4 regions of the Modestobacter italicus genome follow, and region 2 is predicted to be linked to each of the others. Evidence: predicted binding sites of a transcription regulator. Region 2 holds the regulator's gene; each other region holds the start of a gene.
The links. The regulator LexA, encoded in region 2, represses DNA repair genes until DNA is damaged. The targets are predictions, from matches to a motif close to TCGAACANNTGTTCGA.

Region 1 (7,496 bases), 230 kb from region 2:
AGTCGAAGGAGTTCGGGCCCGCTGCGGCCCAGACATAGGGGTCACCCAGCTGGGCGAGCGCCGTGTCGACGGCGATCTGGGCCTTGGCGGTCGAGGCGGCAGCCGGGGCGGCGGCCACGGCTGCGGTGTCGGGCGCTGCCGCCTGGGCGGCCAGCGGGGTGAGGACGAGGCCGGCACCGGTGAGCAGGGCGACGAGGGCGCCACGGGCGGTACGGCGTGCGGGGGCAGTGCGCATGGTCGTCACGGACGACGTTTCTCCTGGTTCTCCACGACCGCCTACCGAGTTAGCTGACGGGTTCGGGCGGGGAACTCGCCCGGCGCACCGGCTGGATGCCCGGTCGCGCTTCACCCCAGGACTGCACTGGGTCCTCGGCCCGGTTCGCTCAGCGACGCTGCTGAGGTCGCCCGGCTCGGCGGTGCCCGGCGGGTGTCACCCGGAAGGTGACGACTGGACCCGGCGGGCGCGACGAACGTAAGGGCGGGACGGGAGGGACGCTCGTGGACGCTGCGTGATCGACCAGTGACCAAGACAAGATGTTGACAAGGCGACGCGCGCCGACTCGCCGAGCGTGACCAGCACCGGGACCGCGGGGCCGCTCTTTGACGTCTCAACAGTTCCGCGGTCGTAGTTGGTCAAGCCATCTTGGTCGGCTGCGCGCGCCTGAACGTGCGGTGACCAAGTGGCCACGGAGACGTCGCAGATCGGGGCCCGCGACACGCCGTGATCGCCGCTCATCCGGGTGCCAGGCGGAAGACCGGCCAGCCGATCTCGGTCCGCCAGGCCGTCGGGTCGGGGTCGTCGCGCGGGCCGACCAGATAGGTCTCGCGCACCGGGCCGGCCACCGCGAGGGTGTGCTCGACCACCCAGCTGCCGAGCTCGCCGTAGGTGACGTCGATGGTGTCGTGGTCGCCGACGTGCGTGGTCACCGCCAGCTCGACCGCGGGGAGCGTCACCGGGTGCACGCGCCCGGTGCGCGGGGGAGCGGTGACCGGGCGGTGCACCAGCACGCGCCCCCGGCCGGTGGTGAACAGCTCGTTGTCGTACAGCCCGCCGGGCGGGCCGGGGGTCCCGACGAGCGCGTCCAGCTCGGCCATCGCGCCGGAGTACCAGGCCAGGACGTCGTCCAGCTCGACCGTCGCCTCGACCGCGGCGACGGTCGTGGCCGGGACCGCCCGCAGCTCGACGTCCAGGGTGGCCGGCTCCGGGCGGAGCAGTCGCTGCAGCGAGGTCACCGCCGCCCGGGTGCGCTCGAGCTGGTCCTCGAGCCGCTGCAGGTGGTCGGCGACGAGCCCGGCCCGCGTGCCCGGGTCGGGGGTCTGCAGGATCCGCTGGACGTCGGGGAGCGGGACGTCGAGCTCGCGCAGTCGGTGGATCACCTGGGCCGCCGGGATCTGCTCGGCGCTGTAGTAGCGGTAGCCGCTGGCCTGGTCGACGCGGGCCGGCTCCAGCAGGCCGGCGTCGTGGTAGCGCCGCAGGGTGCGCACGCTGAGGTGGGTGAGCTGGGCGAACTCGCCGATGGTCAGCACGCGGCGACTCTGCACCCTCTCCCCGCGGGAGGGTCCAGCGCTTGACCCGCCTGCTGCGGGAGGCAGCACGGTCGGTGCATGACCACATCGACCACCCCCACCGAGCTCCCCGCCGTGATCCGCGGCTACCTGACCGCCGAGGACCCCGACGCCGCCCTGCACACCTTCACCGACGACGCCGTGGTCGTCGACGAGGGCGCGACCCACCGCGGCACCGACGCCGTGCTCGGCTGGCTGCACCGCGCGGCGTCGGAGTACACGTACACGGCTGAGCTGACCGGGGCCGAGCGCATCGACCCCGACCACTGGCTCGCCGTCCAGCACTTGGTCGGGGACTTCCCGGGTGGCGTGGTCGACCTGCGCTACCACTTCACCCTGCGCGATGACCGCATCGCCGGGCTGACCATCGCCCCCTGAGCGCTCGGGGTCACCGACGCCACGAGCGCTCACTCCTGGCGTCGGTGACCCCTCCTGCCGGGCGACCGCCCGAAGCGTGCTCTTGGTGACCGCCGAGAGCGCGCTTTCGGTCACCGACCGAGGTGCGCTCCCGATGGCCGCCAAGGCGGGCTCTGGTGGCCGGCAGGGGCGCGCTTCTGGTGACCGCCGAAGGCGCGCCCTTGGTGCGCGTCGGAGGCACACGTGCGGCGTTTCGACCTCACCTCCGGCAAGCTGTCAAGAGCCTCTCCGAAGGTGTGGACAGGCGTCTGACCTGGGGATTCAGGTCGCCAGGGGGCATCTCCTCCGCTAGACTTCGTACAGGTGTTCGAAGACGTGGCGGGAGGTGTCCAGTGGGCGAGTTGCAGTCCGCGCTGGACGCGCTGGCCGCTGAGGACCTCTTCGTCTTCGCGCCGGGTGCGGTGCTGGACCGGGCGACGCTGCTGCTGCGGGTGATCAATTCCGCTACCGCGGAGCTGACCCGCACCATGCGGCATGTTGACGCCACCGGCGCGGCCGAGCACGACGGCAAGAAGACCGCGCAGTCCTGGCTGCGCGGGCACGGCCACCTCACCCCGGCTGAGGCCGGCCGCATGGTGCGTTCGGGCCGGGCGCTGGAGCATCTGCCAGCGACCGCCGCGGCCTTCGCCGACGGCACGCTGACTGCCGGGCAGGTGGCGGTGATCGCGCCGATCGCGGACGACGAGGCGCGGGCCGCCGCCGATGAGCAGGGCGTGGACCTGGGCGTGATCGACCAGGCGATCGTGACGGTTGCGCGCGGCGAGTCGCATGCGCGGTTGCCGCAGGTGGTGCACCACTACCGGGAGGCCCTCGACCCCGACGGGGAGGAGCCCGACCCCACCGAAGGACGGCGGTTCACCGTCACCCGGCACGCCGATGGCAGCGGCACCGGCCGCTTCGACCTGGACGCGGTCGGGATCGAGAAGGTGCTGGCCGCGATCGAGTCGATCGTGCAGGCCTCCCGCCCGAAGGGTGATGAGCGGACCCGGGCTCAGCAGCAGGCCGACGCGCTGGTGCAGCTGGTGGACAACCAGTTGGCCGCCGGGAACCTGCCCACGCTGCGCACGGTGAAGCCGCACGTCGTACTCGGCCTCGACATGGACGACTTCGTCGACCCCGCCACCGGGCCCGGCGCGGCTCGCACCGGCTTCGGGTCGCAGATCTCGGCCGCGCGGGCCCGCTGGCTGGCCTGCGATGCCAGCATCTCTCGCATCGTGATGGGCCCCGACGGCGTCCCGCTGGACCTGGGCCGGGACCACCGGGTGGTCACCCCCGGGCTCCGCAAGGCCGTGGAGCAGCGGGACGGGCACTGCGTGTTCGCCGGGTGCGATGCACCCACGCACTGGTGCGATGTCCATCATCTGATCCACTGGATCAACGGTGGGGAGACCAGCCTGGAGAACTCCGGGCTGCTGTGCGAGCGGCACCACACCAAGGTCCACCACGGGTTCCGGGTCGAGCGAGATCCCGGCGGGCGATGGCACACCTGGCGACCCGACGGCACCGAGATCCTCATCGGACCACCGCTCCTCGTGTGACCGTCAGGCCGGCAGCAGGCTGACCCCCGGGCCCGAGTGCGCCAGGGGGCGAGCAGCCACGTCGTCGAGCGACCAGGCCTTGCCGCCGACTGCGTGCAGCGATCAGGATCGCGCGGTGCCCACCGTCGAGGACGCGACCCCGCAGCGCTGGGACGACCTGCTCGCCGTCTTCGGCAACCGGGGCGACCCGGCGCACTGTTGGTGCCAGTGGTTCCGGCAGCAGCGTCCTGGCTACGCGGCACGGAGCAGCGAGCAGCGGCGCGCCGACCTCCAGTCGCAGGTCGCCGGGCCCCTCCCGCCCGGTGTGCTGGCCTACGACGACGCCGGGACGCCCTCCGGCTGGTGCGCGGTCGCCCCGCGCGCCGACTACCCACGGCTGGTCAGCTACCCGGCCGCTGCGGTCACCACGGACGAGGACGGGCTCTGGGCGGTCACCTGCTTCGTCGTCCGGGTCGGCAGCCGCCGGCAGGGGTTCGCCGAGGTGCTGCTCGAGGGCGCCGTCGACCTCGCCCGCCGGCACGGGGCCCGCACGGTCGAGGCGTACCCGCTGGACACCACGGTGCGCACGGCGTCGGCCGCCGAGCTCTTCCACGGGCCGCTGTCGGTCTTCCTCCGGCTCGGTTTCACCGAGGTCGGCTCCCGCACCAGCAAGGCCCGGCCGGTGGTCCGCCTCGCGCTGTAGCCCCACCGCCGGGGAGAGTGTCGTGGTGAGCCTGCAGATGACGCTCCTCGAGCCGTTCTTCCGACTGGCCTTCAAGCCGCGGATGGCCACCGTCGAGCGGGCGCGGCAGCGGATCGCCGCCCCCAAGGGCAGCACCCGACCACCGGCCCGGCTGCAGCGGCGGCACGACGTCCGCACCCGCCTGGTCGACGGCTTCCCGTGCACCACGGTCACGCCGCGCGGCCGGACCCCGGAGCGCGCCGTCGTCTACCTGCACGGCGGTGCCTACATCAGCGAGATCGCGCCCCAGCACTGGGCGCTCGTCTCGAAGATGGCCGACGCCGGCGTCCGGGTGGAGGTCCCGCACTACGGCGTCGCGCCGCAGCACACGTACCGCGAGGCGTATCCCTTCGTCACCGCCGTCCACCGTGAGCTGCTGCAGGAGTTCGACGCGTCGGCGGTCACCCTCGCCGGCGACTCCGCGGGTGGTGGCCTCGCGCTCGGCCTCGCGCAGACGCTGGCTGGTGCGGAACAGCCGCGCCGGCTGGTGCTGCTCTCCCCGTGGCTGGACCTCACCATCAGCAACCCGGACGTCCCCGCCGTCGAGGAGCGCGACCCCTGGCTGGCCAGCGTGGGCCTCCGCCTGGCGGGGGAGGCGTGGGCCGGCGGTGACGATCCCACCCAGCCGCGGCTCAGCCCGCTGAACGGCCCGCTGGCCGGGCTGCCGCCACTGCACGTGTTCGTCGGCACCCACGAGATCTGCCTGCCCGACGTCCTCGAGCTCGGCGAGAAGGCCCGCGCGGCCGGCGTCGACACCGACGTCGTCGTCTGCCCGGGCGCGGTGCACGTCTACCCGCTGGTGCCCGCACCCGAGGGGCGGGCCGCGGCGCGCCGCATCGTGCAGCTGGTCGCGTCGGCCTAGAGGTAGCCGCCGAGCTCCGGGAGGTGGTCGGTCGGGTCCTCGCGCTGCTCCCGGAACGCGTACAGCTCGGCCAGGGTGGCCGGCTCCGGCGGGGCGGCGACGCCGGGACCTAGCCAGGTCTGCGCCTCCGCCCTTGACAGCCGGCCGAACTCCACCCGGCTCAGGCAGCGGCCCGGGCGGGTGATCGCCGGGTGCAGGCTCCCGACGTCCTCGTTGGTGGTGAGCAGCACGAGCACCTGCAGCCCGTGGCCCAGGATCCCGTCGCACAGGTTGAGCAACCGGCCCAGCGAGGCACCGGCGCGCAGCTTCGCGTCGGTGCGCAGGTACTCGTCGCAGTCCTCGGCGATGACCAGCCGCCAGGGCCGCTTCTCCGCCGCGCCGTCGTCCTCCTCGGCGTCGACCCCGGCCACCTCCAGCAGGTACTGCGGATCGGCGAAGAGCCGCTCGGGGTCAGTGACGTAGTGCGGCTCGCACCAGGCCGACCACTCCCGGCTCAGCGCGCGCACCGCGGTCGTCTTGCCGGTGCCGGGCTCGCCGTGCCAGAGGACCAGCCGCCCGGCGCGGCCGGACATGTCGGTCGCCGCGACCAGCGGGGCCAGCGCCGCGGCGGTGCGCCCGGCGTAGTTGGCCTGGACCTCGGCCCAGGCCGGCGCCGCCACCGCGCGGCTGGACATCGACGCGTCGTCGTCCCGGCTGGACCAGAAGCGCATCCGGACGACGCCCTCGGCCACCGCGGCCGCCGACTCGGCGGCGCTGGTCATCGAGGCCAGGCAGGACTCGACCGCGGTCAGCACCGCGCCGATCACGACGAGCCGCGTGACGTTGTGCCGCGCCTCCAGCTCGACGACCAGCCCGGGCAGCTCGGCGGTGACGGTGCGGTGCCGCGGCCAGCGCTGGTCGAACCGCAGCCGTGCGCCCTCGGGCAGCAGCGCCGCCAGGTCCTCGACCGTGCCGGGGACGGAACCGGCGCGCAGGTAGGGCATGGCACCGGACCACTGGGCCTGCAGCATCAGCTTCGCGCTGACGTCCTCCAGGTAGTCCAGGCCGAGCTGCGGGGTGCTGCCTGCGGCAGGCGGGGTCACGGGGTCCCTCCGGGTCGAGTGGGTGAGCGGGCAGGACCGTACGGGCACCCACCGACAAGGACCACCGGATTCCAGGTGGCGGGAGGGGCGCACGGGGCGTCGCCGGTGCTGGGATGGCCCCCGGCAGCCGATGACGACCGATGACCGACCTCCGGTCACGCGGGCGCCCGTCGGGTGGTCGCTGCAGCACCGACGCAGGAGCACGCCCGTGGCACTCGCCCCTCCCCGCCGGACCCTCGGCGCCGCCCTGCTCGCCGGGCTGACGCTGAGCAGCCTGGTCGCCTGCGGTGGCGACGAGGAGACCCCGCAGGCCGCGACGACGCCGGCCACCACCTCGTCGACCCGGCGCCGCCGCCCCCGCCACCGCCGCCGGTGCTCTGGCCGCTCACCGGCCTGGAGAGCGGCGCCGTCCCGGCCCGCCCGGCGCTCGCGGTGAAGATCGAGAACTCGCTCGACGCGCGCCCGCAGACCGGGCTCAACGCCGCCGACATGGTGTGGGAGGAGGTCGTCGAGGGCGGCATCACCCGCTACGTCGCCGTCTACCACTCGGTGCTGCCGCCCGAGGTCGGGCCGGTCCGCTCGGTCCGGCCGATGGACCCGGCGATCGCCGCCCCGCTGCACGGCCTCTTCGGCTTCTCCGGCGGGCAGCCGGCCTACGTCGGCGCCGTCGCCGACGCCGGCCTGCAGGTGCTCAGCTTCGACAACGGCGACTCCGGCTTCTACCGGATCGGCAGCCGGTCGGCGCCGCACAACGTCTACGCCGACCCGACGGCCCTGGTCGCCCAGGCCGACCCGCAGCACCTGGCTGCGCCCGGCCCGCAGTTCGAGACGGCGGCCACCGCGGCCGAGGCGACCCCGCTGACCGCCGGCACGCCCGCCGGCGCCCTGGCGCTCACCCTGTCGCCGTCCAGCCACCCGAACTGGACCTGGAGCCCGCCGGACGGCAGGTGGGTCCGCGACGAGAACGGCACCCCGGCCGTCGAGGCCGACGGCACGCCGATGCGCGCCACGAACGTCGTCGTCCTCCGGGTCGACGTGGTGGTCACCGACGGCCGCGACCCGGCCGGCAACCCGGTGCCGGAGACGGTGCTGCAGGGCCGGGGCGAGGCGCTGCTCGCCACCGGCGGCCGCACCATGCCGGTCACCTGGGTCAAGAACGGCGTCGCCGACCGGCTGGTGCTGCTCGGCCCCGACGGCAACCCGGTGCGGCTCGCCCCGGGCAGCACCTGGGTCGAGCTGGTGCCGAACGGGAGCGGCGCCGTCACCGTGCGGTGACCGGCGCCGCGCCCGGCGTCAGGAGCGGGAGAGGA
Region 2 (7,496 bases):
CATGACGACGTCGCGGCGCTCCCAGACGACCTCGTCGTAGGGGTGCACCCCTGCCGTGGTGAAGACGCGCTTGACCTTGAGGCCCTTCCCGCGGGTCGTGGCCTTGCCGCTCCCGCCGGTGCGACGGTTCCGGCTGGGCGAGAGGCGATCGGCTGTCTCGGTCAAGGCGTGCTCCCTGGTCTGGCGTTCGGGCGTGCGGGTGGCGGCTGACGGACGTCGTCGGAAGCCGGTGGTGCGGAGTGCGGGCTAGCTGGGTGGAACGGGCCCGGCGTCGTCGCCGGGTGCGCCCTCGCCGGGTGGGCCCCCGGCGGTGGACGCGGGACGCAGCCGCTTGAGCTCGGCGATCTCCTTCTCGAAGTCGGCCGCCGAGCTGAAGGACCGGTAGACGCTGGCGAAGCGCAGGTAGGCGACCTCGTCGAGGTAGCGCAGCGGCCCGAGGATGGCGAGGCCCACCTCGTTGCTGGGCACCTCGGCCGAGCCGGTGGCGCGCACCGCGTCCTCGACCTTGGCGGCGAGGACGGCCAGCTGCCCCTCGTCGACCGGGCGGCCCTGGCAGGCCCGGCGGACGCCGGCGATGACCTTGTTGCGGTCGAACGGCTCGCTGACGCCGCTGCGCTTGACGACCGCCAGCACGGGCTCCTCCACGGTCGTGAACCGCCGACCGCAGACCGGGCAGGACCGGCGACGGCGTGTCGTCGCGCCCTCGTCGGTCTCGCGTGAGTCGATGACCCGGCTGTCTGGGCTGTGGCAGAACGGGCAACGCACCGGGGGCACCTCCTCGTCGATCGGCGGCCCGTGGAGGGCGACCGCCCGACGCTCCCTGTGGACCGACCGGGGGACATCCGGTGGATGTCCTGGGGTTGACCTGGGGAAGCGCCTGTGGACTGACTTACATCTCTGTCACTACAAGATGTTGGGGTGAGGTTAACCCCGCACCACTACAGGTACAACCTCTGGGCCCCGGCGCGTCTTCCCCCGTCGCGTGCGCCCCGCCCGTCCCACGCGCCTGACCGGCCCGTTCCGACCCGGCGTCACGGCAGCTGCAGCACCGCACCCGGCAGCAGGTCGACGTCCCGGAGCCCGTTGAGGTCGACGATGGCGTCGACCACGGCCCGCGCGTCCTCCTCGGGGGCCACCTGCCGGGCCAGCGACCAGAGCGTGTCGCCCGGCTGCACCACGACGGTCGAGGACCCGGCCAGCTCCAGCCCACCCCGCTCGGCGTTGAGCTGGACGGTGACCACGGTGGCCGCGGCGATGGACAACCCCACCGCGATCGACAGCCCGGCGACCACCCGGCGGCCCCGCTCGGTGAGCCGGACCGGGATGAACTCGTCGGGCGCCGGCCGCCACCCGGCGACCGCGCGCGCCGGCGCCGCGCGGCGCTCCCCGCCCTCGACCGCGCAGCCCCCGCGGACCGGGCGCCCGGACGCCGGCGCACCGGCCCACGCCGGCCGGGCCCCCGGTCGGGCCGGGTCCCGCCGGGAGGTCGCCGGCGCGGCCGCCCGGGGGCCGCGCCCGGCCGGCACGCCGCAGCGCGCGGCCGCCGGCGGGACGGCGACCGGCCGGGAGGCGAGGCGCTCGGCCGGGAACTCGGACAGCGGCGCGACGGGGGGAGGGACACGGCGCTGGGGGCTGGTCACGAGGGCGCTCCTGGGGTCAGACGGTGCCGGGCGGCGGGACGGGCCGTGCGACCGACCAGGCGTGGAGCACTGCCCTCGAACGCCTGTTCGATTCGAACGTCTGTGCGATGTCTACCGCATCCCACCGACAAGTCCAGCCCCTGACACCGACTTCTTCGAACAGGTGTTTGAACTACACGGGTGTGACCCGCTACCGTTCACCTGCGATCGAGATCGGGATCGCCGCGCCGGCCCCGCCCGGAGTGCGGCGACGCACCCGGGAACCGCTGCCCCGGCAGCCGGACGAGGAGGACACATGGCGGTCGACGGCCCGACGGCAGGCAGTGGCAAGGGCTCCGCGCGGCGCGGTCGCGCCGGGGAGACGGGGGCGGCCGGCGCCGGTGCGGCGATCCGGGAGTTCCCCGACCGCGGCGAGGCCGGCGACGGGCTGACCCAGCGGCAGCGCCGGGTGCTCGAGGTCATCCGCGACTCCATCGACCGCCGCGGCTACCCGCCCTCGGTCCGCGAGATCGGCGAGGCGGTCGGGCTCTCCTCGGCCTCCTCGGTGGCCCACCAGCTCTCGGTGCTGCAGCGCAAGGGCTGGCTGCGGCGCGACCCGAACCGCCCGCGGGCGCTCGACGTCCGGCTCCCCGGCGAGACCGCCGTCATGACCGAGGCCGCCGAGCCCGCCGCCGGGCCGCTCGCGGCCTCCGGTGGCGCCAGCGGCGTGGACGAGGCCGCCGCGCCCCGCCCGACCTACGTGCCGCTGGTCGGCCGGATCGCCGCGGGTGGCCCGGTGCTGGCCGAGCAGGCGGTGGAGGAGGTCTTCCCGCTCCCCCGCGAGCTGGTCGGCGAGGGCACGCTGTTCATGCTCAAGGTCGCCGGTGACTCGATGGTCGACGCCGCCATCTGTGACGGCGACTGGGTCGTCGTCCGCCAGCAGCCGACCGCGGAGAACGGCGAGATCGTGGCCGCCATGATCGACGGCGAGGCCACGGTGAAGACCTACAAGCGCCGCGACGGGCACGTCTGGCTGATGCCGCACAACGAGGCGTACGAGCCGATCCCCGGCGACGACGCCACCGTCCTGGGCCGGGTCGTCACCGTCCTGCGCCGCGTCTGAGGAAGGACCCCCTCTCCCCCCACCACTCGCAGGCTCGTGGCGGGGACCTGAGAGGGGGCCGGGTGGTCAGCCTTGCTGGCGGCGGCGGAAGCGGCCGACGAGCCACACCAGGGTGGTGGCGACCAGGGCGGCGATCAGCCCGGCCGTCAGCGGGCTCACCGAGCGGGCGAGCCCGCCGTCGGCCGAGGCGTCCTCGGCCGGGCCGGTCGCCGCGGCCGGCTCGAGCGCGCCGGACGCGGGCACCAGGGTCACCGTGGCCGGCAGCCCCTCCCCCGACACCAGCAGGTCACGGCTGTTCGCGGCGAACGTGATCGCCTCGCCCTGAGGTGAGTCCGGCAGCGGCACCCGGACCGGGGAGCCGCCCAGTGCGCCGACCACGTCGGAGCCGACCAGCGGCCAGACGTAGGCGTCGGTGTAGGTGCGCAGCGCGATCCGCTGGCCGTCGGGCGAGACCGACCCGCCGGTGACGAGCAGCTGCCCGGCGCGCCCCACCGGGCCGCCGGGGGTCCCGGTGAGGGTGAACCCGAGCCGGAGCACCTGGCTCATCGGCACGGTGGCGTCGTCGGCGAGCGGGCCGTCGGGCCGGTAGACGGCGCTGGCCCCCAGCACCTCCTTGGTGACCACGTACGGCGTGCCGTCCGGCGCCAGCAGGAGGGCCTCGGCGTCGTGCGGGCCGTCCGGGTAGGTGAGCCGGGTCAGGGTGGAGCTGCCGTCCGGGCGGAGGCCGATGAGCGCCACGGTCTCCCGGGTCTGGTTGTTGTCCCCGGTGTCGGCCAGCCAGATCGTCCCGTCCCCGGCCAGCGCCAGGTCCTCCGGGTCGTAGGGGTCGACGTCGGCGGAGCGGACCTCGCCGATCGCGCAGCCGCCGTCGAGGACGAACACCTCGGCACGGTCGCCCCCGTCGTTCATGGCCAGCATCGAGTCGCCGGCGCTGGCCAGCCCGGAGAGCTCCGGCAGCCGCGGGTCGGTGACCGCGCACCGCGTGCTCGGCTCGCCGTAGGGCGCGGCGTCCGCGCCCTGGGCGACGGCCGGGGCGACCGGCAGGACGGCGAGCACCAGACCGAGGGGCGCGCCGAGGGCCGCGCGGCCCGCTCTCCGGCGTCCCGCGCGGTCAGGGCTGCGAACGGCCCGCTCTGGCACGGACCCAGCGTGACACCACGACAGCGTCGAGTGCATGAACCACGCCCAACAGCAGCAGCCCGACGGCCAGCCCCACGACCGCGTCGGTGACCCAGTGGAAGTCCAGCGCCACCATGGCCACGCCGGTGCACAGCGGCCCCAGGATGCTCAGCGCCCAGGTGGTGCGCTGCGTCCAGGCGGGCAACCCGTACTCCACGGCCGTCCACCGGGCGACCCCCCACATCAGGACGGCGTTGGCCACGTGCCCGGAGGGGTAGCTGGCGCCGTCCCGGTGGAAGAACGACCCGGGGTAGGCCGGCGCCGTCCGGCCGGTGCCGTACTTGAAGGCGTAGACGACCGCGGTGAGCAGGGCCAGGGCCATCAGCACGCGGACCAGGGGGACGAGGGTCCGGCGGCGGACGGCCAACCAGCCGACCAGGGCCGCCAGCACGATGAGGATGAAGCCGCGGCCGCCGGCCTGGGTGAAGGCCCAGACGAACCAGTAGGCGTCGGAGTGCCGCAGGTCCCAGACGCTGACCACCTCGGAGACCCGGAGGTCCATCCGCTCCAGCCAGCCCCGGTTGAGCAGGTCGACGGTGACCCCGAGGGTCACCAGCGCGGAGAGCAGCAGCACCCACCACGGCGGCCGGCCGACCCCGATGACCGGCGCAGACCGGGAGGACGGCAGGCCGCCGGCGGCGTCCGCCATCGACTGCACCGCGCTCCTGGCCACCGGGTCACGGTACCGGGACCGTGACCTGGTCGTGACCAAGACCGACCCCGGCCCCCTCTCAGGGCCCCGCCCCGAGCAGGTGACGCGCTGGAACGGCCCGCCTGCAGGGCCCCGCCCCGAGCCTGCGCGGGGTGGGTCAGGCCTCGTCCCGAGGCTCGCCCCGAGCTTGCGAGGGGTGAGGAGGACGAGGTCCTTCGACCTTCGTCAGATCCCGGCGACCGGCGCGGCGTAGTCCTCGAGCACCGCCGCGAGCGCCGGGGCGACCCGGGCGGTGAGGAGGGTGCCGGTGGCCCCGTGCCGCTCCTCGATGACCTCGCCGTCCCGGTGGACCCGGGCGACCAGGTCACCCCGGTCGTAGGGCACCAGCACCTCGACGTCGACGTCCGGGTGCGGCAGCCGCGCGGCGATGACGTCCCGCAGCGCCTCGATGCCCTCGCCGGTCCGGGCGGAGACCCAGGCGGCGCCGGGGAGCGCCTGCCGCAGGGCGAGCACGTCGTCCTCGGTCATCGCGTCGACCTTGTTGACCACGATGAGCTCGGGGACGGCGGCGGCGTCGATCTCGTTGAGCACGACCCGCACCGCGTCGATCTGGCCCAGCGGGTCGGGGTCGGACCCGTCGACCACGTGCACGAGCAGGTCGGCGGCCGCGACCTCCTCCAGCGTGGACCGGAAGGCGTCGACCAGCTGGTGCGGCAGGTGGCGCACGAAGCCGACGGTGTCGGTCACCGTGAACTCCCGGCCGTCCGGGGTCTGCGCGCGCCGGACCGTCGGGTCCAGGGTGGCGAACAGCGCGTCCTGCACCAGCACGCCGGCGTCGGTGAGCTGGTTGAGCAGGCTGGACTTGCCGGCGTTGGTGTACCCGGCGATGGCCACGCTCGGGGTGGCGTTGCGGTCGCGGGAGTTGCGCTGGGTGGTGCGGGCGGTCGCCATGCCGGCGATCTCCTTGCGCAGCTTGCTCACCCGGGCGCGGATCCGGCGACGGTCGGTCTCGATCTTGGTCTCACCGGGACCACGGGTACCGATGCCGCCACCACCGGCGACGCGGCCACCGGCCTGCCGGCTCAGCGACTCACCCCAACCGCGCAGCCGCGGCAGCATGTACTGCATCTGGGCGAGCTCGACCTGCGCCTTGCCCTCCCGGCTGGTGGCGTGCTGGGCGAAGATGTCCAGGATCAGCGCGGTCCGGTCGACCACCTTGACCTTGAGGATCTTCTCCAGCTGGTTGAGCTGGCCCGGGGCCAGCTCGCCGTCGCAGATCACGGTGTCGGCGCCGGTGGCGGCGACGACGTCGCGCAGCTCGGCGGCCTTGCCCGAGCCCACGTAGGTGGCCGGGTCGGGCTTGTCGCGGCGCTGCACGAGCGCGTCGAGCACCTGCGATCCGGCGGTCTCGGCGAGCGCGGCGAGCTCGGCCAGCGAGCGGTGCGCGTCGACCGCCGTCCCCTCGGTCCAGACGCCGACCAGGACGACCCGCTCCAGGCGGAGCTGCCGGTACTCGACCTCGGTGACGTCGGTGAGCTCGGTCGACAGACCGGCGACGCGGCGCAGCGCACCGCGCTCCTCCTTGACGTAGGAGCCGGTCGAGTCGTCCGGGGCGTCCCACGGGGTGGTGGGCGCAGGGGTCGGGTCCTGGGCGCGGGCGCGCGCGGCCTTGTCGACCCGGGCCTCGGCCTCGTCGAGGATCGCGCGGTTCTGGGCTGTCGTCATCGTGTCCAGCGTGGCATGCCCTCGCACGGAGGGCGACTGACTTGTGGTGCGAGCTGTTGTCATCGCCCGGTACAACACCTCAGGGCTCCGGGTGCATCCCGAGGTACACCGACCACTTCTCCCCCTGCGGATCCGCCGGCCGGCGGGCGAACTCGTCGAGCACCGCGTGCAGCCGGCCGGCGAGCTCCTCCCGCTCGGCAGCCGTCAGGCGCAACCCGAGCCGGTTGCTGTGCAGCCGGTCCTCCCCCGCCTCCGCGACCTCCTCGAGGAAGGCCGCCAGCGACGGGTCGCGCCCGGCGGCCGGCCCTCCTGCGTCGTCCATCAGCCAGCTCTTCCCGGTCGCCCGGTACGGCACCTCCCGCGCACCGCGGGTGCCCCGCCGCGCCGGCTCCGCGGCCAGGAAGCCGGTGTCGACGAGGGTGCGCACGTGGTGCAGGACGGTGGCCGGGTTGCGGTCCAGCCGGGCCGCCAGCTCCTTGTTGGTGAGCGGGGCGTCCAGGCACAGCCGCAGGATGCGCAGCCGGACGGCGGAGGCGAGGGCCCGGGCCTCGGCGTCGGTCGCCGGACGGCGCTCGCCGGCGACGCGGGGACGACGCTCCGGCTCGGGCACGGGAGCAGCCTAGGCAGACACGACGCAAAGTGATTGACACTTCCCGATCACTCACTCCACCCTGCCGCGGTGAGCACCGACCGCAGCCTGCTGCGCCACCACGACTTCCGGCAGCTGTGGGCCGCCGAGACGGTCAGCCAGGTCGGCACCCAGGTGACCCTGCTGGCGCTGCCGGTCGTCGCGGTGACCGTGCTGGACGCGACGCCGCTGCAGATGGGCGTCCTCACCGCGTTGGAGACCGCCGCCTTCCTGCTCATCGGCCTGCCGGCCGGGGCGTGGGTGGACCGCTGGCGCCGCAAGCGGGTGCTGGTGACCGCCGACCTGGTCCGCGCCGCCGTGCTGGCCACGCTGCCGGTCGCGTACCTGCTCGACGTGCTCACCCTGGGCCAGCTCTTCGCCGTCGCGGCGGTCACCGGCGCGGCCACGGTGTTCTTCGACGTCGCCTACCAGAGCTACCTGCCCGCCCTGGTCGACCGCGACCAGCTGGTCGACGGCAACGGCAAGCTCGAGGCGAGCCGCGCGGTCGCGCAGGTCGCCGGCCCGGGCGCCACCGGTGTGCTGCTGCGGGTGCTCGGCGCCCCGCTGCTC
Region 3 (7,496 bases), 700 kb from region 2:
GGCAGGACTGTGATGAGACACGCCAGCGCCTACTGGCGGTCAAGCTCCTGATCAGGCCAACGTCTCCGGCCGGGCCGGTGCCGACAGCAGCAGGCGGACAAGTCCGGCCAAGGGCACAAAGCCAGTCAGGCGAAGGGTCACGCCCACTGCTGCCGACCGTCAGCCCATCACCGATGAACCGACCCGGCCAGCCTCACAGTCAGGTGAGCGGGCCCGGCGACGGCGCCGGCGGTGGCGCCGTCGGGTCGGTCGGCGTGGGCTGCGGGAAGGGCGCCGGCTCCGGCGGGGGCAACGGGTCGATCGGCGACGGTGAGGGCGAGGGCGGGTCGGGCTGCGGGACCGGTGGTGTCGTCATGCACCGACCCTGCTCCTCCCCGGCCGCCGACGGAACGGCTCGGCGACCGCGTTCGCGCAGAGCACAGCGGACGGCGGCCCCGCCATGGCGAGGGCGGGGTCGAGCGCACGACACATCGCGATCGGCCAACGGCCACCGGCTCGCACCACCACCCCGCTTGTCAAAAGGGCGGCGGATCGTCGGCTGGGTCCGGTGGTGGGCCGCCGACCGGGACCAGGACGAGTTCGCCGGGCAGGCGGAGGCCCGGTGGTCTCGTGGTGCGGGTGACCCCCGACGGGGTCGTCACCGACAGGACCCCGTCGTCGGTCATGGTGAACCGCCAGCCCGGTGCGTGGGTCTTCAGCCGGTGGTGCCGGCGGCACAGCGAGCACAGGTTCTCGCAGGCGGTCTGCCCGCCCTCGGCGTGCGGGTGGACGTGGTCGGCCTCGGTCCACCGCGCCGGTCGCCGGCAGCCGGGGTGCCGGCAGGTGCGGTCCCGGGCCTTGACGAACCGCTGCTGCGCCGGGGTCGGCCGGTAGCGGTCCACCGGCGGCGGCCGGTCCAGCACCGCGCAGCCGCAGTCGCTCGCGGCGCCGTGCTGCGGGCAACCGCGGCGGACCAGCTGCTCCAGCTCACCCCGGGTCACCGTCGCCCGCAGCGCCCCGGTGGCGGGGTCGGTCAGTGAGATGCCCAGGCTGCCGCCGGTCGGTGCCTGCAGCCCGCCCGGGCAGAGGGCGTCGAGCTGTTCCAGCAGCTCCCGCAGCTGCCCGGCGGTGATCGGCGCGCCGTCCACCGTCGCGGTGTCGGAGTCGGTCGGGGGCGTGAACGGGCGCAGGTCGCCGCCGGTCGGCCGGGTGCCCTCACCGGCCGACCGGGTGCCCAGCCCCGGCAGCGGGGCGATGACCTGCAGGTGCGCGGTCACCGGCTCCCGGGTCGTGTCCCAGGGGCGGAGGATCAGGTCGGCCATGATCTGCGCCCGCAGCTGACCGATCGGCCGGGTGTCCCCGTCGGCCTTGGCCATCCGGGCGTAGCCGTCCACCGCGTCCCGGCACGCCGCCGCCACCGGCATCGGCAGGTCCGCGACCAGCTGCCCCATCCCGTCGGCGGTGGCCTTGGCCTGCACGTCCATGCACTGCTCGGCCTTGCGCCGCCGCCGGTCGGCCGCCGCGGCGTCCACCGCGATCAACGCCGCCGCCGTCCGCTCGGCCAACCGCACCGGCGTCTCCCCGGCCAGCGCCCACTGCAGCGCCTGCGCCTCCACCTCACCGACCACGGCCGGGTCCACCCGGCCACCGGCGTCGGTCGACTGCCCACCGAGGGCCTTGACGATCGCGTTCGCCCGCGGGTGGTCGATCAACCCGTCGGCCAGCGCCGCCCAGGTGTCGGGCAGCTCCCGGCGCAGCACCAGTGACCGCTCGGTCAACGCGGTCGCCGCCGCGCGGGAGATCCCGGCCACCACCGCCAGCTCGTCCGCGAAGAACTCACTCACCCCCGCCGGCGCCCGGTCCGGCAGGTAGCCCTCCACGCCGTGGCCGGGCTGGTCCTCGGTCAGGTCCGACTGCTGCGGCCGGCGCGCGGCGAACCCGGCCACCAGCGCCGCCTCATAGGCCGCCAGCTTCGCCCGACCCACCGCGACCGCGACCAGCTCGCGGGCCATCTCGGCGTCGTCGAACCCGTCCACGTCCAGCAGGTCGGTCACGCGCGCCGGACGACGGGTCACCCCCTCTGGAGCGGGACCCCACGCGTCCGGGTCCAACGGCCGGGCAGGCGCCACCGTCAGCGCCACCCCGTACCCACCGGCCTCGAACACACCCTCAAGCTATGGGAGGGGTACGACAGTTCCGGGGGTCAGCGCGTCACTGAGCTGGGAGTTCCTCGACATCCGTGCCGATCGGTGACGACCGCGGTGCCACGGCGCCGACCGGCGTCCTCCGACCTCAACCGCCGTCCGTCGCCCGCCGGGGATGGTGCGGGGGCTCGGCGTCAGTCCTCGAGCCGCTCCTGGCGGTCCCGCGCGCGGCTGCCGGCGACGCGGCCGGGGCGAGGAAGCACGGCCGCGCGCAGCGCCGTCTCCCGACGGCGCCGGACCGCCCGCCGCAAGCGCTCCGCGCGGGAGCCGGGCGGGTCGGCGAGCCAGACGAAGCCGTCGTCGACGTCCGGCGCCTCGTCGTCGGCGAGGAGGAACGCCAGCAGCTCGGTCATCAGGGCGTCGTCGGCGAGCAGCCGGCCGAGCGGGTCCTCCCCCAGGTCGTGCTGCTCGAGGAAGTGTGGGAAGCGGGAGAAGACGCCGGGGCCGAAGATCGCCGCCGCCCGGTCCTGCATGAAGTTCACCGAGTCGTCCAGCCCCTCGAGCGCCTCGGCCGCCCGCTCCACGCCCAGCCAGGCGCGGAGGGTGAACGTGTCCGGGCCGCCGGAGGCGGACCAGTCGTCAGGCACGGGTGCCGCGGTGCAGCGCGACGGCGCCGCCGGTCAGGTTGCGCCAGGCGACGTCGACCCACCCGGCCGACTGCAGCCACCGCGCCAGCTCGGGCTGCGCGGGCCAGGCCCGGATCGACTCGGCCAGGTAGACGTAGGCCTCCGGGTTGCTGCTCACCGCCCGGGCGATCACCGGCAGCGCCCGCATCAGGTACTCCGTGTAGACGGTGCGGAACGGCGCCCACACCGGGCTGGAGAACTCGCAGACCACCAGCCGGCCCCCCGGCCGGGTCACCCGGGCGAACTCCCGCAGGGCCGCGACCGGGTCGGCGACGTTGCGCAGCCCGAAGGAGATGACGACGCCGTCGACGCTCTGGTCGGCCAGCGGCAGCGCCATCGCGTCACCGGCGACCTTCGGCACCGGGCGCGCGGCACCGGCTGCCAGCATCCCCTGGGAGAAGTCGCAGGCGATCGCGTGCACCCCGCCGGCGGCGAGCTCCACGGTGGACACCGCCGTGCCGGCCGCGACGTCGAGCACGGTGGACCCCCGGCGCGCGCCCAGCGCCTCCCGGGTGGCCCGCCGCCACCCGGCGTCCAGGCCACCGGAGAGGACCGTGTTCGTCAGGTCGTAGCGCCCGGCGACCCGGTCGAACATCGCCGCGACCTCGTCGGGGCGCTTGTCCAGCCCCGCCCGCGTCCCCGCTGCCCCTGCCCGCCCACCGGTCGCCACGTCGGCGACGCTACCTGCGCGCCTCCTACCCTGGGGTGGTGACCATGGCTGCCGAGGCGACGGACGCGACGAGCGTCACCACGACCGCGCTCGGTCCGCGTCGCACCCCGCTGCTCACCCTGCTGCCCGCCGAGGGGGCGCTGGCCTGGGTCCGCCGTGGTGAGGGGCTGGTCGGCTGGGGCGAGGCGGACCGCCTCGAGGTCACCGGCCCGCACGCCCTGGCCGAGGCCGCCGCGTGGTGGGCCGACCGGTGCGCGCGCACCGACGCGCACGACCCGCTGGGCGTCCCGGGCTCGGGCCCGGTCGTCTTCGCCTCCATCGCCTTCGACCCGGCAGCGGGGACGTCGGTCTTCGTCGTCCCCGAGGTGGTCGTCGGCCGGCGCGACGGGCAGACCTGGGTGACCGTGGCCGGCGAGGCCGACGACGACCGGGCCGTGGTCGAGACCTCGCCGCAGGAGGCCGCCACCTCCATCGGCCGGCTCGCCTACGCCGACGGCGCGCTGGACCCGGTGACCTGGTGCGGGGCCGTCGGCGCGGCCGTGCGGCGGATCGACGCCGGCGAGCTGGACAAGGTGGTGCTGGCCCGCGACCTGCTGGTCACCGCCGACCGCCCGCTGGACCCCCGCCGGCTGCTGCTGCGGCTGGCCGAGCGCTTCCCCGACACCTGGACCTTCGCCGTCGAGGGGCTGCTGGGCGCCACCCCGGAGCTGCTGCTGCGCCGCACCGGCCGGCACCTCGACGCGCGGGTGCTCGCCGGCACCGCGCCGCGCGGCGCCGGTGCCGACGACGACCGGCTCGCCGCCGGCCTGGCGGGGTCGGTGAAGGACCACGCCGAGCACGCCTACGCCGTCACCAGTCTTGCCGACGCGCTGCGGCCCTTCGTCGACGAGCTGCACGTGCCCGAGCACCCCTCGCTCCTCACCCTGCCCAACGTCCGGCACCTGGCCAGCGACGTGCACGGCCGCCAGCGCGACGGCGACGGCACCGGCCTGCTGGAGCTGGTGGCCGCGGTGCACCCCACCGCCGCCGTCTGCGGCAGCCCCACCGCCACGGCCGCCCGGCTGATCGGCGAGCTGGAGGGCATGGACCGCGGCCGGTACGCCGGGCCGGTGGGCTGGCTGGACGCCCGCGGGGACGGCGAGTTCGGGCTGGCGCTGCGCTGCGCCGAGCTGACCGGAGCCGAGGGCGGCCGGCAGGCCCGGCTGTTCGCCGGCTGCGGGATCGTCTCCGGTTCCGACCCGATCGCCGAGCTGGCGGAGACGCAGACCAAGCTCGCCGCCTTCCAGGCGGCGCTGGAGGACTGACCTCACCCGGACGAGCGGGGGCCGGGACCGGCGTTCAAGCACCAACAGAACCGGCCGATCTCGTATCTGTGACCGTCCTCCGCGCCTGCCGCCCCACGCCGGGTCTGTGCGTGCTGGCCGGGGTCCTGGCGTGCTGCCTCGGGACCGTGGTCCTGGCCCCGGACAGCACCCTCGGCGACTGGGCCTACCTGGCCGTCAGCGTCGGCGGCGCGGCTGCCGCCTGGCTGGCCGACCGGCGCCGTCCGCAGAACCGGCGCGGCGGGGTGCCCTGGGTGCCGCTGGCCCTGACCGGCAACGCGGCCGGGGACGTGGCCTGGCAGGCGATCACCTGGACGACCGGCTCCGCACCCGAGGTGTCGGTGGCCGACCTCGGCTGGCTGGCGGGCTACGCCACCCTCGTCGGCACCGCCATGAACGGCCGCATCGGCGGGCAGCATCGCCGGGGCTCGAGGGCCTACGCCGCGCTCGACGGCATCGCCGCCCTCGCCGTCTCCCTCCTCGTCGTGTTCCAGACCCCCGTCGTGGCCACGCTCACCGACGCCGGGCTCCCGGCGCTGACCCGGCTGGCCTTCATCGGCTACCCGGTGCTGGACGCCGTCCTCATCGGCCTGATGGCCTGGCGCCTGGTGCTGCACGGGCGGGTGCGGCCCGCGGTCGCCCTGCTGCTGGCCGGCACGACCTGCTGGCTGGTCGCCGACCTGGGGTGGCTGCTGCTGGCCTCCCCCGACACCGTCGCCGGCTGGCTGGACGCCGGCTGGCTGCTCGGCGTCGCCTGCTTCGCCGTGGTGCCGTGGCTGCCGCAGTCCCGCACCGAGGACCCCACCGCCGGCCGGGGCCCCGGCCACGGCCCGTGGCGGATGGCGCTGACCGTCGCCCCCTTCGCCGCGCCCGCCGTGCTCGAGGTCGTCGCCTGGGACGACGGCGTGGACGTCAACCCGGTCCCCGGCCTGGTCGTGTGGGGCGTGCTGCTGGTGCTCACCACCATCCGCACCCGGCTGGTGGCCCTCGACGGCCAGCGCGCCTGGGCGCTGGTCCGCTCCCAGGCGCGGCGCTCGGAGGCGCTGGCGGTCAACTCCTCGGACGCCGTCGTCGTCGTCGACGCCGCCGGCCGGCTCACCGCCGAGTCGGCGTCGCTGGCCCGCTCCCTCGGGGTGCCCGCACCGGCCGGCGCCGAGCTGGCCGAGCTGGTGGCCCGGGCGGGCGGGGACGCGGAGGACGCGCGGCTGCTGCTGACCCGCAGCGCGTCGCTGCCCGGCGTCCCGGTCCAGCTCGAGCTGGAGGGGCTGCTGCCCGACGGGGCGGCCCGCTGGCTGGGCGGCCGGGCGGTCAACCTCGCCGGCGACCCCGACGTCGCCGGCACCGTGGTCAGCCTCACCGACGTCACCGCGCGCAAGCTGGCCGAGCTGGAGCTCGCGCACCAGGCCTTCTACGACGGCCTGACCGGGCTGGCCAACCGCTCGCTGTTCCTCGACCACACCGAGCAGGCGCTGCGCCGCGCCCACCGCAGCGGCACCCCTCCGATCGTGCTGTGCCTGGACCTCGACGGGTTCAAGGACGTCAACGACAGCATCGGCCACCTGGCCGGCGACGAGCTGCTGTGCACCGTAGCGGCGCGGCTGAGCAGCGTCGTCCGGGCCACCGACACCGTCGCGCGGCTCGGCGGCGACGAGTTCGTCGTCCTCGTCGACGACATCGCCGGCGGGCTGCCCGAGGCCACCGAGCTCGCCCAGCGGCTGCTCGAGGCGATCGCCGAGCCGGTCGACCTGCACGGGCACCGGGTGAGCGTGGCGGCCAGCATCGGCGTCGTCGTCGCCGAGCCCGACGCCACCCCGCTGTCGCTGTTCCGGGACGCCGACATCGCGATGTACCGCGCCAAGGCCGCCGGCCGCGCCCGGTGGGTGGTCTTCGACGCCGGCATGCGCACCGCCGCGCTCGAGCGCATCGAGCTCGAGCGCGAGCTGGCCGCCGCGCTCCCGGCCGGGCAGCTGCGGCTGGTCTACCAGCCCGTGGTCGACCTGCGGACCGAGGAGGTCACCGGCTTCGAGGCCCTGCTGCGCTGGCAGCACCCGACCCTGGGTGCCGTCGGCCCGGACAAGTTCGTGCCGATCGCCGAGGACACCGGCGAGATCGTGCCGATCGGCCGCTGGGTGCTGGGCGAGGCGACCCGCACCGCGGCCCGGTGGCAGCGCGCCCACCCCGGCGCCCCGCTGACGATGGCGGTCAACGTCTCCGCCCGGCAGCTGGTCGGCGTGGACCTGCTCCGCGACGTCGCCGCGGCGCTGTCGGTCAGCGGGCTGGCGCCGTCCTCGCTGGTCCTGGAGGTGACCGAGACCGCGCTGGTCACCGACCCGAACGCGGTCGCCGAGCGGCTCGCCGAGCTGCGCGCGCTGGGGGTCCGGCTGGCGCTGGACGACTTCGGCACCGGCTACTCGTCGCTGAGCTACCTGCGCCAGTTCGACGTCGACGTCCTCAAGATCGACCGCTCGTTCGTGAGCCTGCTCGACGGCTCACCCGAGGACGGCGCCATCGTGCACGGGCTGGTCCAGCTCGGCCGCACGCTGCGGCTGGAGGTCGTCGCCGAGGGCGTGGAGACCGAGGCCCAGCGCGACCTGCTGCGCGCCGAGCACTGCGACCTGGCCCAGGGCTGGCTGTTCGCCAAGCCGCTGGAGGCCGACGAGGCCGAGCTGCTGCTGCTCGGCCGGTCCGCGCCGCC
Region 4 (7,496 bases), 990 kb from region 2:
AGCAGCAGGTCGTAGGCCTGGTCCTCGTCCAGCTCGGCGGTGGCGAACAGCCGGCGCAGGGCTCGGCGCAGCGCGGAGACCGACTGCGGGGTGGCCGGGAAGCGCCAGCGCTCGTAGTGCACCTGCGCCGGTTCCGGCGGTGGCGCGACCGCCGGGGGGCGGCTGGCGGGTACCAGGTCCCGCACGCCCGGGGAGGGCGCGGGCCGCTCCGGGGCGGGGGTGGCCGGCAGGTTGAGCGGCCGGGTCGGCAGCTCGTCGGTGGGCTCCTCCCGACCGCCGCGCGCCCGCTCGACGGCCACCCGCACCCGGGCGACGAGCTCGGCGGCCTGGAAGGGCTTGGCGAGGTAGTCGTCCACGCCGGCCGCGAAGCCCTCCACGGCCGCCTCCTGGCCGGCCCGGGCGGTGAGCATGACGACCGGGATCCCCCGGGTCGCCGGGTCGGCGCGCAGCCGGCGGAGCAGCTCGAACCCGTCGACGCGCGGCATCATCACGTCGGTCAGGACGACGTCGGGCAGCTCCTCGGCGACGGCCGCCAGCGCCTCCTCGCCGTTGGTGCAGGTGCGCACCCGCCAGATCGGGGAGAGCAGCCGGGTCAGGTAGGTGCGCATGTCGGCGTTGTCGTCGACGACCAGCACGGTGGCGGTCGCGCCGGCCGGGACCGCCGGCTGCTCGCGCGGGGTGACCTCCTGCTCCCAGGCCTCGGCCGTGCCGCGCGCCATCTCGGAGGGACCGACCGGGTGGTCGGCGTCGCCCTCGGCGTCCGGGCTGCCGTAGGGGATTGTGGCGGTGAAGGTGCTGCCCCGCCCGGGCTCGCTGGTCACGGTCACCGACCCGCCGTGCAGCGCGACCAGCTCGCGCACCAGGGCCAGCCCGATGCCGGTGCCCTCGCGGTGCCGTCCCAGCGACCCCGGGACCCGGTGGAACCGGTCGAAGACCCGCGGCAGCTCCTCGACCGGGATGCCGATGCCGGTGTCGGTGACGGTGAGGGCCACGCCGTCCCCGGTGTCCCGCAGGGCCACCGAGATGCCCCCGACGAAGGTGTACTTCACCGCGTTGGACAGCAGGTTGAGGACGACCTTCTCCCACATCCGCGGGTCGACGAACACCGGTCGGGGCAGCGGCGGGCAGTCGACGGTCAGCCGCAGCCCGGCCCGCTCGGCCGCCGCGCGCAGCACGCCGGCGAGCTCGGTGGTGAAGTCGGCGAGGTCGGTCCCGACCCGGACGGCGGTGGCGCGGCCGGCCTCGATGCTCGCGACGTCCATCAGGTCGTTGACCAGCCGCTGCAGGCGCTGGCCGTTGCGCAGCGCGAGGGCGAGCTGGTCCCGGGCGCCGGGCGGCAGCGGACCGGCGTCCTCCAGCACGTCGGCGATCGGGCCGAGCAGCAGCGTCAGCGGGGTGCGCAGCTCGTGGCTGACGTCGGAGAAGAACGCGGTCTTGGCGCGGTCGAGCTCGGCGAGGGACTCCGCCCGCCGTCGCTCGGCCTCGAAGGCACGGGCGTTGCCCAGCGCGCTGACGAACTGACCGGCGACCAGCTCCAGGAAGGTCCGGTACTCCGCGTCGAACGCCCGGTTGGGGCTGGTACCGGCGACCAGCACGCCCAGCCGGTCGCCCCCGGCCGTGGCGGTGAGCGGGAGGACGACGGCCTCGGTCACCGGGTCCTGCCAGAAGCCGCCGACCAGGGCGAGGTCGGTGAGCCGGCCCGGGAGCTCGGCGGGGTCGTCGACGGTGGCCGGCAGCCGGTCGGCCGGGCAGCCGACGACGGCCGCCCGGGAGAGCCGGCCACCCTCGTCGTGGAGGTAGACCGCCGCGGCGGGCACGTCCAGCGGGTCGGTGGCCAGCGCCCCGCACAGCCCGGCGAGCAGGGTCTCGTCGTCGCCGAGCTGGTTGCCAGAGGCCGAGAGGTCGTGCAGCAGCCGCTGGCGGCGCTCACCGAGGACCTCGGCGGTCACCTCGGTGCAGACCGCGTGCATGCCGGCGACCCGGCCGTCGTCGCCGAACGCGGGGGCGTGGGAGACGGTGAAGTAGGTCTCCTCGCGGTACCCCGCCCGTTCCAGCAGCAGCGGCAGGCGGGGCAGCCAGGAGGCCTCGCGGGTGGCCATCGCGTGCTCGACCGGCCCCTCGAGCGCCGCCCACCCCTCGGCCAGGGTGACCCGGATGTCCTCGCCGATGGCCGGGTGCTTCGCGCCGATGAAGGGGGCGTACCCGTCGTTGTAGAACTGCAGGTACTGCGGCCCCCAGGTCAGCACCATCGGGAAGCGCGAGGCCAGCACGGTGCGGACGGCGTAGCGCAGGCTGGCCGGCCAGGTCTCCACCGGGCCGAGCGGGGTCGCGGACCAGTCGTGGCTGGCCATCAGCCGGCCGGCCTCCCCGCCCCCGCTGAACAGGTCGGTGACCGCGACGCTGCCCTCGGGGTCCGACGGGACATCGGGGGCCATCCGCACCTCCTGCCGACGCGGGCCCACCCGCGTCGCTGCGGTGCCGGACCGGGCGGGTCGACGTGACCGCCCGACGAGGGAACCTACCCGTGCGGAACCGGTTGTGGGCGATCGAGGGCCGGTCTGCGGTCGGGTGGCGCGCCGGGTGCGTGTTGGATGGACCCCAGCCCCGCCGGGAGAGCCCCGGTGGCAACCCGAGGAGATCCCCGTGGCAGAGCTCACCCGCCCCGACGTCGAGCCGCCCACCGGCCCCGCGCCCGACGACCTGGTGATCGAGGACCTGGTGGTCGGGGACGGCCCCGAGGCCACCGCCGGCAGCCTGGTGAGCGCGCACTACGTCGGGGTCACCCACGACGGCGGGGAGCAGTTCGACGCCTCCTGGGACCGCGGCGACCCGCTGGAGTTCCGGCTCGGCGTGGGCATGGTCATCCAGGGCTGGGACGAGGGGATCGCCGGCATGAAGGTGGGCGGCCGCCGCCGGCTGATCATCCCGGCGCACAAGGCCTACGGCGAGCGCGGCGCCGGCGGCGTCATCAAGCCCGGCGCCACCCTCGTCTTCGTCGTCGACCTGGTCGGCGTCCGCTGACGGCCGGTCCCGCTGCCCCGCCGGGCAGCGGGACCTCCGCTCAGACCGCGGGCTGGCTGTAGAACGCGCGCGGGTCGGCTGCCAGCGCGGCCTTGACGTGCCGGCTCCAGTCGTCGACGAGGACCTCCCAGTCGCCGGCCTGGACGCCGTCGAGGGCCGCCCGGACGACGTCGGCCGGAGCGGTCATCGGCCCGGTGTAGCCGGCCATCATGTCGGTGTCGGCCGCCCCCAGCACCACCCCGGTCACCTGGGTGCCCTGGCCGGTGAGCTCGAGCCGGATGCCGTTGGTGAGGCTCCACTCCGCCGCCTTGCCTGCGGCGTAGGCGTTCGCGCCGTCGACGGAGAACCAGGACAGCGCCGAGAGCACGTTCACGATGCCGCCGCCGCCGTTGCGGGCCAGCACCGGCGCGAAGGCCCGGACGACGCCCAGCGTGCCGTAGAAGTGGGTGTCCATCTCCCGCCGGACGTCGGCCAGGTCGCCGGTGACCAGGTTCGCGCCGGTGGTGATGCCGGCGTTGTTGACCAGCAGGCTCACGTCGCCGGCGGCCGCGGCCGCCGCGGCGACCGACTCGGGGTCGGTGACGTCGACCCGGAGCACCTCGACGCCGGGGACGTCGACGAGCTCGGGACGGCGGGAGGTGGCGTAGACCTTCGCGGCGCCGCGCGCGAGCAGTTGCTCGGCGAACTGGCGGCCGAGGCCGCGGTTCGCGCTGGTGACGAGCGCGACCGATCCGGTGATGTCCATGGTGTTCTCCTTGCGCTCGGGGTGTGCTGTCCGGGACGCTAGGACCTGACGCTGACGTCAGGGTCAAGTGTGACGTCGACCACCGAGGAGGTCCGGTGCTGCGCATCGGTGAGGTCGCCGCCCGTGCCGGCGTGAGCGTGCGGGCGCTGCGCTACTACGAGGAGCAGGGCCTTCTCGAGGCCGAGCGCAGCCCCAGCGGGCAGCGGCGGTACGCCGACAGCGCGGTCGACCGGGTGCGCCTGGTCCAGCAGCTCTACGCCGCCGGGCTGACCAGCAAGGACGTCCTCGAGGTGCTGCCGTGCGTGCACACCGGCATCGCCACCCCGGCGATGCTGGCCCGGCTCGTCGAGCAGCGGGACGGCATCGACCGGCAGATCGCCGAGCTGACCCGGGCCCGCGAGCGGCTGGACGAGGTCATCCGCGTCGGCCGCGCCCACGTGCCGGCGGAGACCGCGGTCGCCTGACCACCGATGACTCCGCGCGGTCACGGCAGTCCTCACGCCATGACCGCCGCACCGCAGACCGGCCAGCCGATCGACGTCACCTTCACGAGCGTCATCGAGAAGGACGGCGCCTTCCCCACCTACCTGGAGCTGCCCGGCTCCGCCCAACTCCTCGGCACCCGGCGGGCGGTGAAGGTCGCCGGGACCCTCGACGGCCACCCCTTCGCCGCCACGTTGATGCCCTCGGGCACCGGGCCGCACTGGCTGCCGCTGAAGAAGGCGCTGTGCGCGACGATCGGCAAGCACGAGGCCGGCACCGCGGTCGCCGTCCACCTGCAGCAGCGGTTCAGCTGAGACCGTCGGCGCCCTCGGGCAGGGTGGCGGCGTGATCGACATCGGCATCGCCACCTGCGCGGCCGTGCCCGACCTGGACGAGGACGGTCCGCTGCTGCTGGCCGCGCTGGCGGAGGCCGGCGTGCGGGCCCGGCCCGTGGTCTGGGACGACCCCGGGGTCGACTGGGCGGCGTTCGACGCCGTGCTGGTCCGCAGCACCTGGGACTACCCGCTGCGCCGCGCGGAGTTCCTCGCCTGGACCGCCCGCTGCCCGCGCCTGGTGAAACCCGCGAGACGTCCTGGCGTGGAACACCGACAAGCGCTACCTCGACGACCTGGCCGGCGCCGGCGTGCCGACCATCCCGACCGTCTTCGTGCCGCCGGGCTCGCCCGTGGTGCTGCCCGAGGGGGACTGCGTGGTCAAGCCCACGGTCAGCGGGAGCGCCGCGGACACCGGCCGGTTCCGCGGGCCGGACGACCCGCGCGCCGCCGCCCTGGTCGCCCGGCTGCACGCGCAGGGGCGCACGGCCATGGTCCAGCCGTACCTGCCGGGCATCGACCGGGACGGCGAGACGAGCGTCGTCTTCCTCGGCGGGGTCCTCTCCCACGCCCTGCGGCGCGAGCCCCTGCTCACCGTCGACGGCGTCCGGCCAGCGGTCGTGGTGGCCGACGTCCTGGAGACCGTCCGCGAGGTGGCGGTGACCCCTGCGCAGCGTCAGGTGGCCGAGGCGGCGCTGGACGCGGTGCCGGGCGGGCGGCACCGGCTCAGCTACGTGCGCGTCGACCTGGTCCCCGGCCCGGCCGGACCGGTGGTCCTGGAGCTGGAGGCCACCGACTGCTTCTTGTTCCTCTCCTGTGCCTCCGCCGAGTCCCGGCGACGCTTCGCCGAGCACGTCGCCGCCCAGATCTGACCCGACGGTCGCCCACAAGGTCCCTCCAACTCGGGTGACCCGAGCCGGGCCGACCGCCGAAAGCGCGCTTTCGGTGGTCCCTGTGGTCGTGCAGCGACTCGGCGACGATGAGCTCCCTCGCCGAGCGGTCCACCGAAGGCGCGCTTCCGGTGGTCCTCTGACGGTGCGCCGCCCAAAGCGCGCTTTCGGTGGTCCCTGCTGTTGCGCAGCGACTCGGCGTCGATGAGGTCCCTCGCTGAGCGTTCCACCAAAGGCGCGCTTTCGGTGGTCCGGCCTCCTTCTCGGCACCTTGTCAAGGGCCTCGATGGATCTGTGGACAGGCGTCTGACCTGGGGATTCAGGTCGTGAGACGGTGCCTTTTCCGCTAGACTTCGTACAGGTGTTCGAAGACGTGGCGGGAGGTGTCCGGTGGGCGAATTGCAGTCCGCGCTCGACGCCTTGGCCGCTGAGGACCTTTTCGCCCTGCCGTCGGGTGCGGTGCTGGACCGGACGGCGACGCTGCTCACGCTGGTGAACCGGGCCACCGCTGAGTTGACCCGCACCGTCCGGCACGCCGATTCCACCGGCGCGGCTGAGCATGACGGTAAGAAGACGATGGCCTCCTGGCTGCGCGGGCACGGCCATCTCACCCCCGGCGAAGCCGGCCGGATGGTGCGCTCGGGTAGGGCCTTGGAGCATCTGCCGGCCACCGCGGCGGCGTTCGCCGAGGGCACGGTGACCGCGTCTCAGGTGGCGGCGATCGCGCCGATCGCGGACGACGCGGCGCGGGTCGCCGCCGAGGCGCAGGGCGTGGACCTGGGCGTCATCGACCAGGCGATCGTGACGGTTGCGCGCGGCGAGTCGCATGCGCGGTTGCAGCAGGTGGTGCACCACTACCGGGAGGCGCTCGACCCCGACGGGGCCGAGCCCGACCCCACCGAGGGACGTCGGTTCACCGTCACCCGGCACGCCGATGGCAGCGGTACCGGCCGCTTCGACCTGGACGCGGTGGGCATCGAGAAGGTGCTGGCCGCCATCGAGTCGATCGTGCAGGCCTCCCGCCCCAAGGGCGATGACCGGACACGGGCTCAGCAGCAGGCCGACGCCCTGGTGCAGCTGGTCGACAACCAGTTGGCCGCCGGGAACCTGCCCACGCTGCGCACGGTGAAGCCGCACGTCGTGCTCGGGCTGGACATGGATGACTTCGTCGACCCCGCCACCGGGCCCGGTGCGGCCCGCACCGGGTTCGGGTCGCAGATCTCGGCCGCGCGGGCCCGCTGGCTGGCCTGCGACGCCAGCATCTCCCGCATCGTGATGGGCCCCGACGGGGTCCCGCTGGACCTGGGCCGCGACCACCGGGTGGTCACCCCCGGCCTGCGCAAGGCCGTCGAACTACGGGACCGGCACTGCGTGTTCGCCGGATGTGACGCCCCGACCCACTGGTGCGATGTCCACCACCTCCTCCACTGGATCAACGGTGGGGAGACCAGCCTGGCGAACTCCGGGCTGTTGTGCGAGCGGCACCACACCAAGGTCCACCACGGGTTCCGGGTCGAACGGGACCCCGGCGGGCGATGGCACACCTGGCGCCCCGACGGCACCGAGATCCTCATCGGACCACCGCTCCTGGTGTGACCCGTCCCGGTGCTGCTGCGCGGGGATTGCCGATCAGCGGACCGGGGCATCGACCGGTGCATGACGCAACCGGCGCCGACGACCCAGCACGCCCTCGTCGAGGAGGCGGAGGCCGGCGCGGCCACCAAGACCTCGGGGGGCTCCGACGGCGAGTCGACCGGCACCGTCATCGTCGCCGGCCTGGCGAACCTCGCGATCGCCGTCGCCAAGCTCGTCGGCGGCCTGATCAGCCACTCCTCGGCGATGATGTCCGAGGCGGCGCACTCGCTGGCCGACACGGTCACCGAGGTGCTGCTCTTCATCGCGCTCAAGCGCGGCAACCGGGCCCCCGACGCCCGGCACCCCTTCGGCTACGGCCGGGAGACCTACTTCTGGGCGTTCCTGGCCGCGCTCTGCACCTTCGGGGTCGGCGCCGGGTTCTCCGTCTGG

Region 1: MODMU_RS19235 (HNH endonuclease signature motif containing protein) is a predicted target of LexA. The motif match lies at 2,279-2,294, and genes of this name have one in related genera.
Region 3: MODMU_RS23570 (HNH endonuclease signature motif containing protein) is a predicted target of LexA. The motif match lies at 2,137-2,152, and genes of this name have one in related genera.
Region 4: MODMU_RS25010 (HNH endonuclease signature motif containing protein) is a predicted target of LexA. The motif match lies at 5,825-5,840, and genes of this name have one in related genera.

What each region holds. Positions count from the first base shown of each region.
Region 1 is NC_017955.1:4,035,257-4,042,752, reverse strand. Features, by position in the region: gene MODMU_RS19250 (C40 family peptidase) at 1-235, opposite strand, end outside; cyclic di-AMP (ydaO/yuaA leader) riboswitch at 260-399, opposite strand; gene MODMU_RS19245 (MerR family transcriptional regulator) at 733-1,527, opposite strand; gene MODMU_RS19240 (nuclear transport factor 2 family protein) at 1,606-1,944, shown strand; gene MODMU_RS19235 (HNH endonuclease signature motif containing protein) at 2,316-3,521, shown strand; gene MODMU_RS19230 (GNAT family N-acetyltransferase) at 3,637-4,203, shown strand; gene MODMU_RS19225 (alpha/beta hydrolase fold domain-containing protein) at 4,226-5,104, shown strand; gene MODMU_RS19220 (ATP-binding protein) at 5,101-6,186, opposite strand; gene MODMU_RS29745 (hypothetical protein) at 6,395-6,622, shown strand; gene MODMU_RS19215 (DUF3048 domain-containing protein) at 6,559-7,461, shown strand; gene MODMU_RS30120 (hypothetical protein) at 7,480-7,496, opposite strand, start outside.
Region 2 is NC_017955.1:4,269,380-4,276,875, forward strand. Features, by position in the region: gene MODMU_RS20240 (vitamin B12-dependent ribonucleotide reductase) at 1-165, opposite strand, end outside; gene nrdR (transcriptional regulator NrdR) at 247-774, opposite strand; gene MODMU_RS29175 (LysM peptidoglycan-binding domain-containing protein) at 1,032-1,640, opposite strand; gene lexA (transcriptional repressor LexA) at 1,936-2,742, shown strand; gene MODMU_RS20260 (hypothetical protein) at 2,809-3,798, opposite strand; gene MODMU_RS20265 (phosphatase PAP2 family protein) at 3,854-4,594, opposite strand; gene hflX (GTPase HflX) at 4,799-6,298, opposite strand; gene MODMU_RS20275 (ArsR/SmtB family transcription factor) at 6,378-6,908, opposite strand; gene MODMU_RS20280 (MFS transporter) at 6,978-7,496, shown strand, end outside.
Region 3 is NC_017955.1:4,966,518-4,974,013, forward strand. Features, by position in the region: gene MODMU_RS28790 (hypothetical protein) at 200-355, opposite strand; gene MODMU_RS23570 (HNH endonuclease signature motif containing protein) at 516-2,033, opposite strand; gene MODMU_RS23575 (hypothetical protein) at 2,318-2,770, opposite strand; gene MODMU_RS23580 (demethylmenaquinone methyltransferase) at 2,763-3,479, opposite strand; gene MODMU_RS23585 (isochorismate synthase) at 3,524-4,783, shown strand; gene MODMU_RS23590 (putative bifunctional diguanylate cyclase/phosphodiesterase) at 4,852-7,496, shown strand, end outside.
Region 4 is NC_017955.1:5,259,722-5,267,217, reverse strand. Features, by position in the region: gene MODMU_RS25040 (ATP-binding protein) at 1-2,435, opposite strand, end outside; gene MODMU_RS25035 (FKBP-type peptidyl-prolyl cis-trans isomerase) at 2,644-3,021, shown strand; gene MODMU_RS25030 (SDR family oxidoreductase) at 3,062-3,766, opposite strand; gene MODMU_RS25025 (MerR family transcriptional regulator) at 3,862-4,230, shown strand; gene MODMU_RS25020 (DUF1905 domain-containing protein) at 4,270-4,563, shown strand; partial or broken gene MODMU_RS30430 (hypothetical protein) at 4,595-4,759, shown strand; gene MODMU_RS25015 (ATP-grasp domain-containing protein) at 4,893-5,453, shown strand; gene MODMU_RS25010 (HNH endonuclease signature motif containing protein) at 5,862-7,067, shown strand; gene MODMU_RS25005 (cation diffusion facilitator family transporter) at 7,128-7,496, shown strand, end outside.